2 regions of the Rothia sp. HMSC065B04 genome follow, and region 2 is predicted to be linked to the other one. Evidence: riboswitches for the same ligand, from Rfam matches in the RefSeq annotation. Region 2 holds a riboswitch; the other holds the start of a gene.

Evidence for each region. A riboswitch is a leader RNA that binds a small molecule or an ion and turns the genes downstream of it on or off. The one in region 2 is predicted to bind S-adenosylmethionine.
Region 1: linked by a shared signal. The riboswitch ahead of HMPREF2845_RS06950 (LLM class flavin-dependent oxidoreductase) and the one ahead of HMPREF2845_RS03435 (methylenetetrahydrofolate reductase) in region 2 are both predicted to bind S-adenosylmethionine.

What each region holds. Positions count from the first base shown of each region.
Region 1 is NZ_KV808409.1:77,529-80,903, reverse strand. It holds gene HMPREF2845_RS06950 (LLM class flavin-dependent oxidoreductase) at 1-1,336, opposite strand, end outside; SAM riboswitch class IV at 1,451-1,559, opposite strand; SAM riboswitch class I at 1,735-1,831, shown strand; gene HMPREF2845_RS06945 (ABC transporter ATP-binding protein) at 1,836-2,672, shown strand; gene HMPREF2845_RS06940 (aliphatic sulfonate ABC transporter substrate-binding protein) at 2,737-3,375, shown strand, end outside.
Region 2 is NZ_KV808407.1:89,308-92,682, forward strand. It holds gene metE (5-methyltetrahydropteroyltriglutamate--homocysteine S-methyltransferase) at 1-638, opposite strand, end outside; gene HMPREF2845_RS03435 (methylenetetrahydrofolate reductase) at 786-1,691, opposite strand; SAM riboswitch class I at 1,809-1,925, opposite strand; partial or broken gene HMPREF2845_RS03440 (ATP-binding cassette domain-containing protein) at 2,274-3,375, shown strand, end outside.

The DNA of each region.
Region 1 (3,375 bases), on a different contig from region 2:
CCTTGGTGTGGCCCTTACCGAAGATGTTCTCACGCAGGGTGTTGCCTTCGTACTCGGTGCGGTAGCGGCCGCGCTTCTGCAGCTCGGGAACAACGTACTCGATGAAGTCCTCGAACGAACCCGGGGAGACGTGGTAAGCCAGGTTGATGCCGTCCAGGCCACCCTCGTCGATCCAACGCTCCAGCTCGTCAGCAACCTGAACCGGGTCACCAACAATGACCTCGCCCATGCCGCCGAGGGTGGTGTGCTCAGCGATGTCCTTGCGGGTCCACTTCTTGTCCTTCGCCTGCAGGGTGAAGGGGGTCAGGAAGGACTGAATCGACTCGGTCTGCACGTAGTTCAGGACCTCGTCCTCGTCGAACTGGGACAGGTCAACACCGGACCATCCGCCGACAATAGCCTGTGCAGAGTCGAGGTTCACGTACTTCTTGTACTCCTCGTACTTTGCCTTTGCCTTCTCTTCGGTCTCATCCACGATGACGGAGAGCATTGCGAGGATCTTGACGTCGTCGCGGCTACGGCCCTGCTCCTCTGCAGCGGCGCGAATACGGTCGGTCACAACGCGGGTCAGGTCCGGGCGCAGGGCGCTGATGAACACAGCCTCAGCGTGCTTGCCGGAGAACTGCTGGCCGCGGCTGGATGCGCCAGCCTGGAAGATCACGGGGGTGCGCTGCGGGCTCGGCTCAGTCAGGGAGATACCGGGCACGGAGAAGTACTTGCCCTTGTGGCCAATCGGGTGGACCTTGGAGGGGTCAGCGTAGATGCCGCGCTCGCGGTCCTTGATGACTGCGCCGTCTTCCCAGGAGCCTTCCCACAGCTTGTAGCAGACGTCCAGGAACTCGTCGGCGATTTCGTAGCGCTCGTCGTGCGGGATCTGGGTGGGCAGACCCTGGTTCTCAGCAGCCGAAGGCAGGTAAGAAGTCACAACGTTGAAGCCGACGCGGCCCTCAGTGAGGTGGTCGAGGGAGGCGTAGCGGCGAGCCAGGGTGTAGGGCTGCTCGAAAGTAGCGGCAGCAGTCACACCGAAGCCGAGGTGCTCGGTCACTGCAGCCATTGCAGAAATCTGGGTTGCGGGGTCATTCACGGGAACCTGAGCGGCACCTTCAATGGCGGGAGCGGCAGAGTTCTTGTACACGTCGTAGATACCAACAACGTCAGCGATGAACACGGCGTCAAACAGGCCGCGCTCAAGGGTCTTAGCCAGGTCAGTCCAGTACTTGATGGTGTTGTACTCGGTTGCGCGGGAGCGCGGGTGACGCCAGAGGTCGAAGCTCTGGTGACCGATGCAGGTCATTTCGAATGCGTTAACTACGATGCGCTTCTTCTGCTCAGCCATCGATTTTCCTTTCGCGAATGATCGGGGACGATCGGGTTAGTGCCCTGCACCCCGCGCGCCGCCTCCTTCTTGCCTTCTGCGTTCGGTGGTGGCCTTCGTGCAGGTGGCGCGTTCGCGCCGTACTTGCCTCTTTCCGTTGAGGCCAGATCATCATCTGGGGCACCCCGCTACGGGAGAGGGTTGCCGCCCGGCTAGCCAGAGCTTAGCGCCGGGACTCATGATCTCGTGGTTTGAGTGTACGGGGCGCGCGGGAGGGAGGTCACGTTTGTGACGAAAAAATCTTTTTGTGACGTGGAACCGAAATATTTCGTGATAAATGCGAAATATACGGTCATAGAAATTCATACGCGCCCGCAGGGTTGATTGAGGCACGCCACAGCCCATAGGGTGGGAGAAGCAAACCATCCAGAGCGACTGAGAGACCTGGCTCCACGACGTCGCAGCAACCGGCACGGATTCTTCCGCCCCCGGTGCTAACGCCAGGAACGATGGAAGTGACATGACACTCAACAGTGCAGTAACTGACGTACCCACCAGTGAAAAGAACGGCCGCCGTGCCGTATCCACCGCCGCCGTCCCCTTGAGCTTTGAAGGCGTCGGACAATCTTTCCCCGTGCCCGGCGGAACCCACGAAGTTCTTCGCGGAGTCTCCTTCACCGCAGCCCCCGGCGAGATTATCTCCGTCATCGGCTCCTCCGGATGCGGCAAATCCACTCTCCTGCGTGCAGCAGCAGGCCTGAACCGCATCACCGCAGGTACCGTGCGTATCGGCGAGAAGGCAGTGACCGGCCTCGACCCCCGCGTAGCTATCGGCTTTCAGGAACCGCGCCTGCTCCCCTGGCGCACCGTCGCCGACAACGTGGCTCTCGGACTACCGCAGGGCACCAAAAAATCTGAAGGCGCAGCATCCGTAGCGCGCCTGCTCGACCTGGTCGGACTGGGCGAATACGCAACCCACCGTCCCAAGGAAATTTCAGGCGGTATGGCTCAGCGCGTGTCCCTGGCGCGAGCGCTCGCACGCAACCCCGGCGTGCTGCTGCTCGACGAGCCCTTCGGTGCTCTGGACGCGCTGACCCGCATCAACATGCAGGATTTGCTGTTGGACGTGCACCGTCAAGACCCGACCACGATTCTGCTGGTCACCCACGATGTGGAAGAGGCGCTGTACCTCTCTGACCGGGTGATCGTCCTCGGTAAGGACACCCCGGAGGCGCCCGCCACCATCCAGCGCATTGTGACCGTTGACCGTTCTCACCCCCGTGACCGCGCCGATGCAGAGATCACGGCGCTGCGTAGCGAACTGTTGGCTGAGCTCGGCGTGGAAGATAACGCCTAAAGCCGCCACGAAACGCATTTCTCACACATCACATCATCATCTTCAGAAGCGAAAAGATTTCATCATGACTTACTCCCCGTCTCGCCGTACCGCCCTCAAGTCCCTTGCTGCAGCCGCCGCTTTTGCTACTCTGCTCAGCGCCTGCGCCGGTGAAGGTTCCGGTTCCGCTAACGCCTCCGGTGCTGCCGGTGGTGGCAATCAGAACACCGTGACCATTGACTACGCGACCTACAACCCGCTGTCCCTGATTATCCGCAAGAAGGGTTGGCTTGAGACCGCCCTCGCCGCCGAGGGTAAGAAGGTTGAGTGGGTCAAGTCGGCCGGTTCGAACAAGGCGAATGAGGCGCTGCGTAGCGGCAATATTGATGTTGGCTCGACCGCCGGTTCGGCGGCGCTGCTGGCACGCGCTAATGGCTCCCCCATCAAGGTCATTAGCCTCTACTCGCAGCCGGAATGGTCGGCTCTGGTGACCCGCAAGGATTCGGGCATCACCAAGGTTGCGGACCTGAAGGGTAAGACCGTTGCCGTGACCAAGGGTACCGACCCGTACTTCCTGCTGCTGCAGGCACTCAAGCAGGAGGGTATTTCCGCTTCGGACCTGACCATTCAGAACCTGCAGCATGCCGACGGCCGCACCGCCTTGGATAACGGTCAGGTCAACGCGTGGAGCGGCCTGGACCCGATCATGGCTGCCGCCGAGGTG
Region 2 (3,375 bases):
TCAACACCGCGCTCAGCCAGCTGCTCCAGCACCTGAGCGTAAGCGGCAACGAACTCATCCAGACGGTCAACGGGGGAGAAGTCCTCAGCGGAACCCTGCTCAGCCTTAGCGCCCAGCAGCAGGGTCAGGGGACCAACAATCTGCGGGCGAACCTTCACACCAGCCTCCTTAGCGACCTCGAGCTGCTCGTCAATGGCCTCAAGGTTCAGCTTAATCTCGGTGCCGGCACCAATCTCGGGCACCAGGTAGTGGTAGTTGGTGTCGAACCACTTAGTCATCTCCAACGGAGGCAGGGTCTCGGTACCGCGCGCCAGTGCGAAGTAGCCGGGCAGATCCAGCAGACCGCGTGCATCCTTAGCCTCAGCCAGACGCTCGGGAACCAGGGTGAACAGGCGAACAACGTCGAGCACCTGGTCGTAGTAGGAGAAGGTTGCCGGAATCGAGTAGTTATCAGCCTTCAGGCCGGCAGCGGTCACGCGCTCGAAGTAGGTGCGCTGCACGTCAGCGGCGGTGTCCTGCAGCTCCTGCAGGGTTGCCTTGCCCTTCCAGAAAGCCTCCTGAGCCTTCTTCAGCTCACGGAAGCGGCCCACGCGGGGGTAACCAACAATGGTTGCGGCGGGGAATGCGGTGTTCGACATAGTAATTTTTCCTTTACTGGGGATAGATGTGGGAGTCAGTTCCGGTGTTTCGCCACCCAGCGGTGGGCGGTGAAACGGGGGTCGTAACTCCCGGAATATTTGTGGGGGAGATTATGGAAACGCATCCGACAAGGAGCGTTATGGGGGTTAGGCGTATTCCAGTTCGCTCAGCGGCTGAGAGAAACGGTTGCTGTATCGGGGTAGGTCCAGCTGGTCCAGAACGTCCAGAACCGCCGCATGCTCGTTGAAGGTGAAGAAGTGCAGACCCGGCGCGCCCGCGTCCATCACGGCGCGGCACTGGTTCAACGCGTACTCAACACCGATGCGGTGCAGCTCAGCGCTACTGGTTGCTGTCTCTAGGGCGTAGGCGAGGTCCGTCGGGACTTCCATGCCCGCCATCTGGCAGAGATTCTGCAACCGCTTCAGCGAGGTTACCGGCATGATGCCCGGAATAATCGGAATATCCACGCCTGCCAGGTGCGCCGAATCGACCAGGGCGCTGTAGCGCTCATCCTCAAAGAACACCTGAGTGATCGCGAAGTCCGCGCCGGCACGCTGCTTGGACAGCAGAATCTCAATATCCTGCAGCAGGGATGCGGACTCGGGGTGCTTCTGCGGGTACGCCGCCACACCAATCGACACCTTGCCAGCCGCCAGGTGGGCGAAATCTTCACGCTCCACGCGGCGAATGAGCTCTACCAGGTAGCGGGCGAAAGGAAGTTCAGAAACCTGACCTTCCTGAATATCACCGCGAAGAGCCAGGAAGCCGCGCACTCCCAGACCCAGAATTAGGCGGACTGCGCGCTCCAGCTCATGCACCGAGTGGCCTGCACAAATCAGGTGAGCCAGCGGGGTGAGGGAGGTTTCATGCACTAGGTGGTCGAGCAGCGCCAAGGTCTTCTGGCGGCGCTTAGCGTCACCGGCGTAGGTGACCGACACGTAGTCGGGGTTGGTGCCCTCAAGCTCCGCAATGGTGCGGAGCAGCGACTCACAGCTCGCCTGTGAGCGCGGAGGGAATAGCTCAAAAGAAAGAGCCGGGTGAACTGTAGCCATAACCATCCTTCGTGTTCACCCGATAGATACGCACCGTGAGGGTGCGCGAATTCTTCTGCAGGATGTGCTGTACCGGTTTGCGGGTGCACATCATCAAGGGGTGCCGAAGGGTATTCTTCTCTATCGGTTCTGGCGGGAGCACCTTGTCCGTACCCTGCACCGTGACGGTGGGGGATACTGGCGAGGTTGCTGCGACGTCTACGAGCCAGATCTCTCGGTCGCTCTTGATAGATAACGCTTTCACTTTACCCACCGCTTCCGAGGGCATGCAAGGGATACGGCGGTTGATGTCCTAATATTTCTGGACATGACATTGGGGCGAAATATGAACTTAATATGACTGACTATGACGAAGGGCGGCTGGGGGGTGTTGCGGGTAGGGCTGTCGGCTGACCCATGGATGTCCGGAACTATCGCAGATACATCTGCTTAATATTCTTGGACACGCGCGAATATGTGTGTTTTATATTTCAGTGAGGAGTAGGGTAACTAATGAGGCACGGGTAGTGTTTCGATGTCCGCTCATCGAGGAGTTGTAGGGCTCAAAGATGAGTTCAGTATGACTTTGTGAGCGTGGTGAGAATGAAAAAGCTATTTTCTTCTATACTCTGGTCCTTCCGCCTAGCATGGAAAACCTGTCCCACAACCCTGGTGAGCGTCGCCCTATCGCTAGCCGTCATCGCCTGCATTCCCTTGAGTCAGTCTCTGCTGATTGGTAATACAGTGTCAGCCTTGAGCGGTTCGAATGGTGGCGCGGCCTGGATTTATATTGTTGCGCTTGCCCTTGTTGTTGGAATTAATATTATTGCCCAACGTTGGGTAATAAGTAACATGCTGATCCTCAAATCAAAGGTGAATTATCGGGTTCACTGCATGTTAAATAACAGGTTATCTACATTTCCATTATCTGATATAGGTAGCACAAAATCGCAGGAAGATATACGTGCTGCTAGAGAGGCAATATCGAAACAGGAATTGCAGGTTCACACCATGTCAGTTATGACATTGGTGAGTGCCTTCGCAATGGTGTTACTTCTCTGTCTTAATATCGCGAACGTCAGCATTGTGGCAGCAATTTTTGCGGCACTGTGTTCATTGCCCTTAGCCATTGCAATGGTGATTCTCGCTAAACGTGATTACGCTATCTACACCCTAATGTACGAGGATTATCGGGCAGAGAACTACTATCTAGACAATCTGATGGCTCAGAGTCGAGCCCAAGAACTTCACCTCATGAGAGCCTCCCGATTTTTCTCGCAACGCGTAGCGTCCTGGCGACGCCGGGCGGCCGGTAGGGAATTGAGCCTTGAAAGTGTTAGAGGAATCATCTCCATAGTTGCAGGGCTACTCTGCTCTGTCTTACTTTTTGCGTCCCTGTACTTCCTTGTGGATTCAGGCGCCAATATATCGTATGTGGCCGGATCGCTGATTGGAATCATTGCCTGTGTTGATGCGACCCAAGAGGTGGGATATTCATTTGGTCAGATTATTAATGGAGCATTATCTGTTCAGCAATTCCGAAGGGTATGCGACTCTGATACTTACGACCATGCTTCTGAGATAAAAACTTCTAACCCTAACCATGAAAATATTTCAAAAATTATATGCAAAGATGTATCCGTTCAGTATGAGGGCGCGTCGTCTTTTGCGCTTAAAGATATTAATCTTGAGCTGATGAATAATC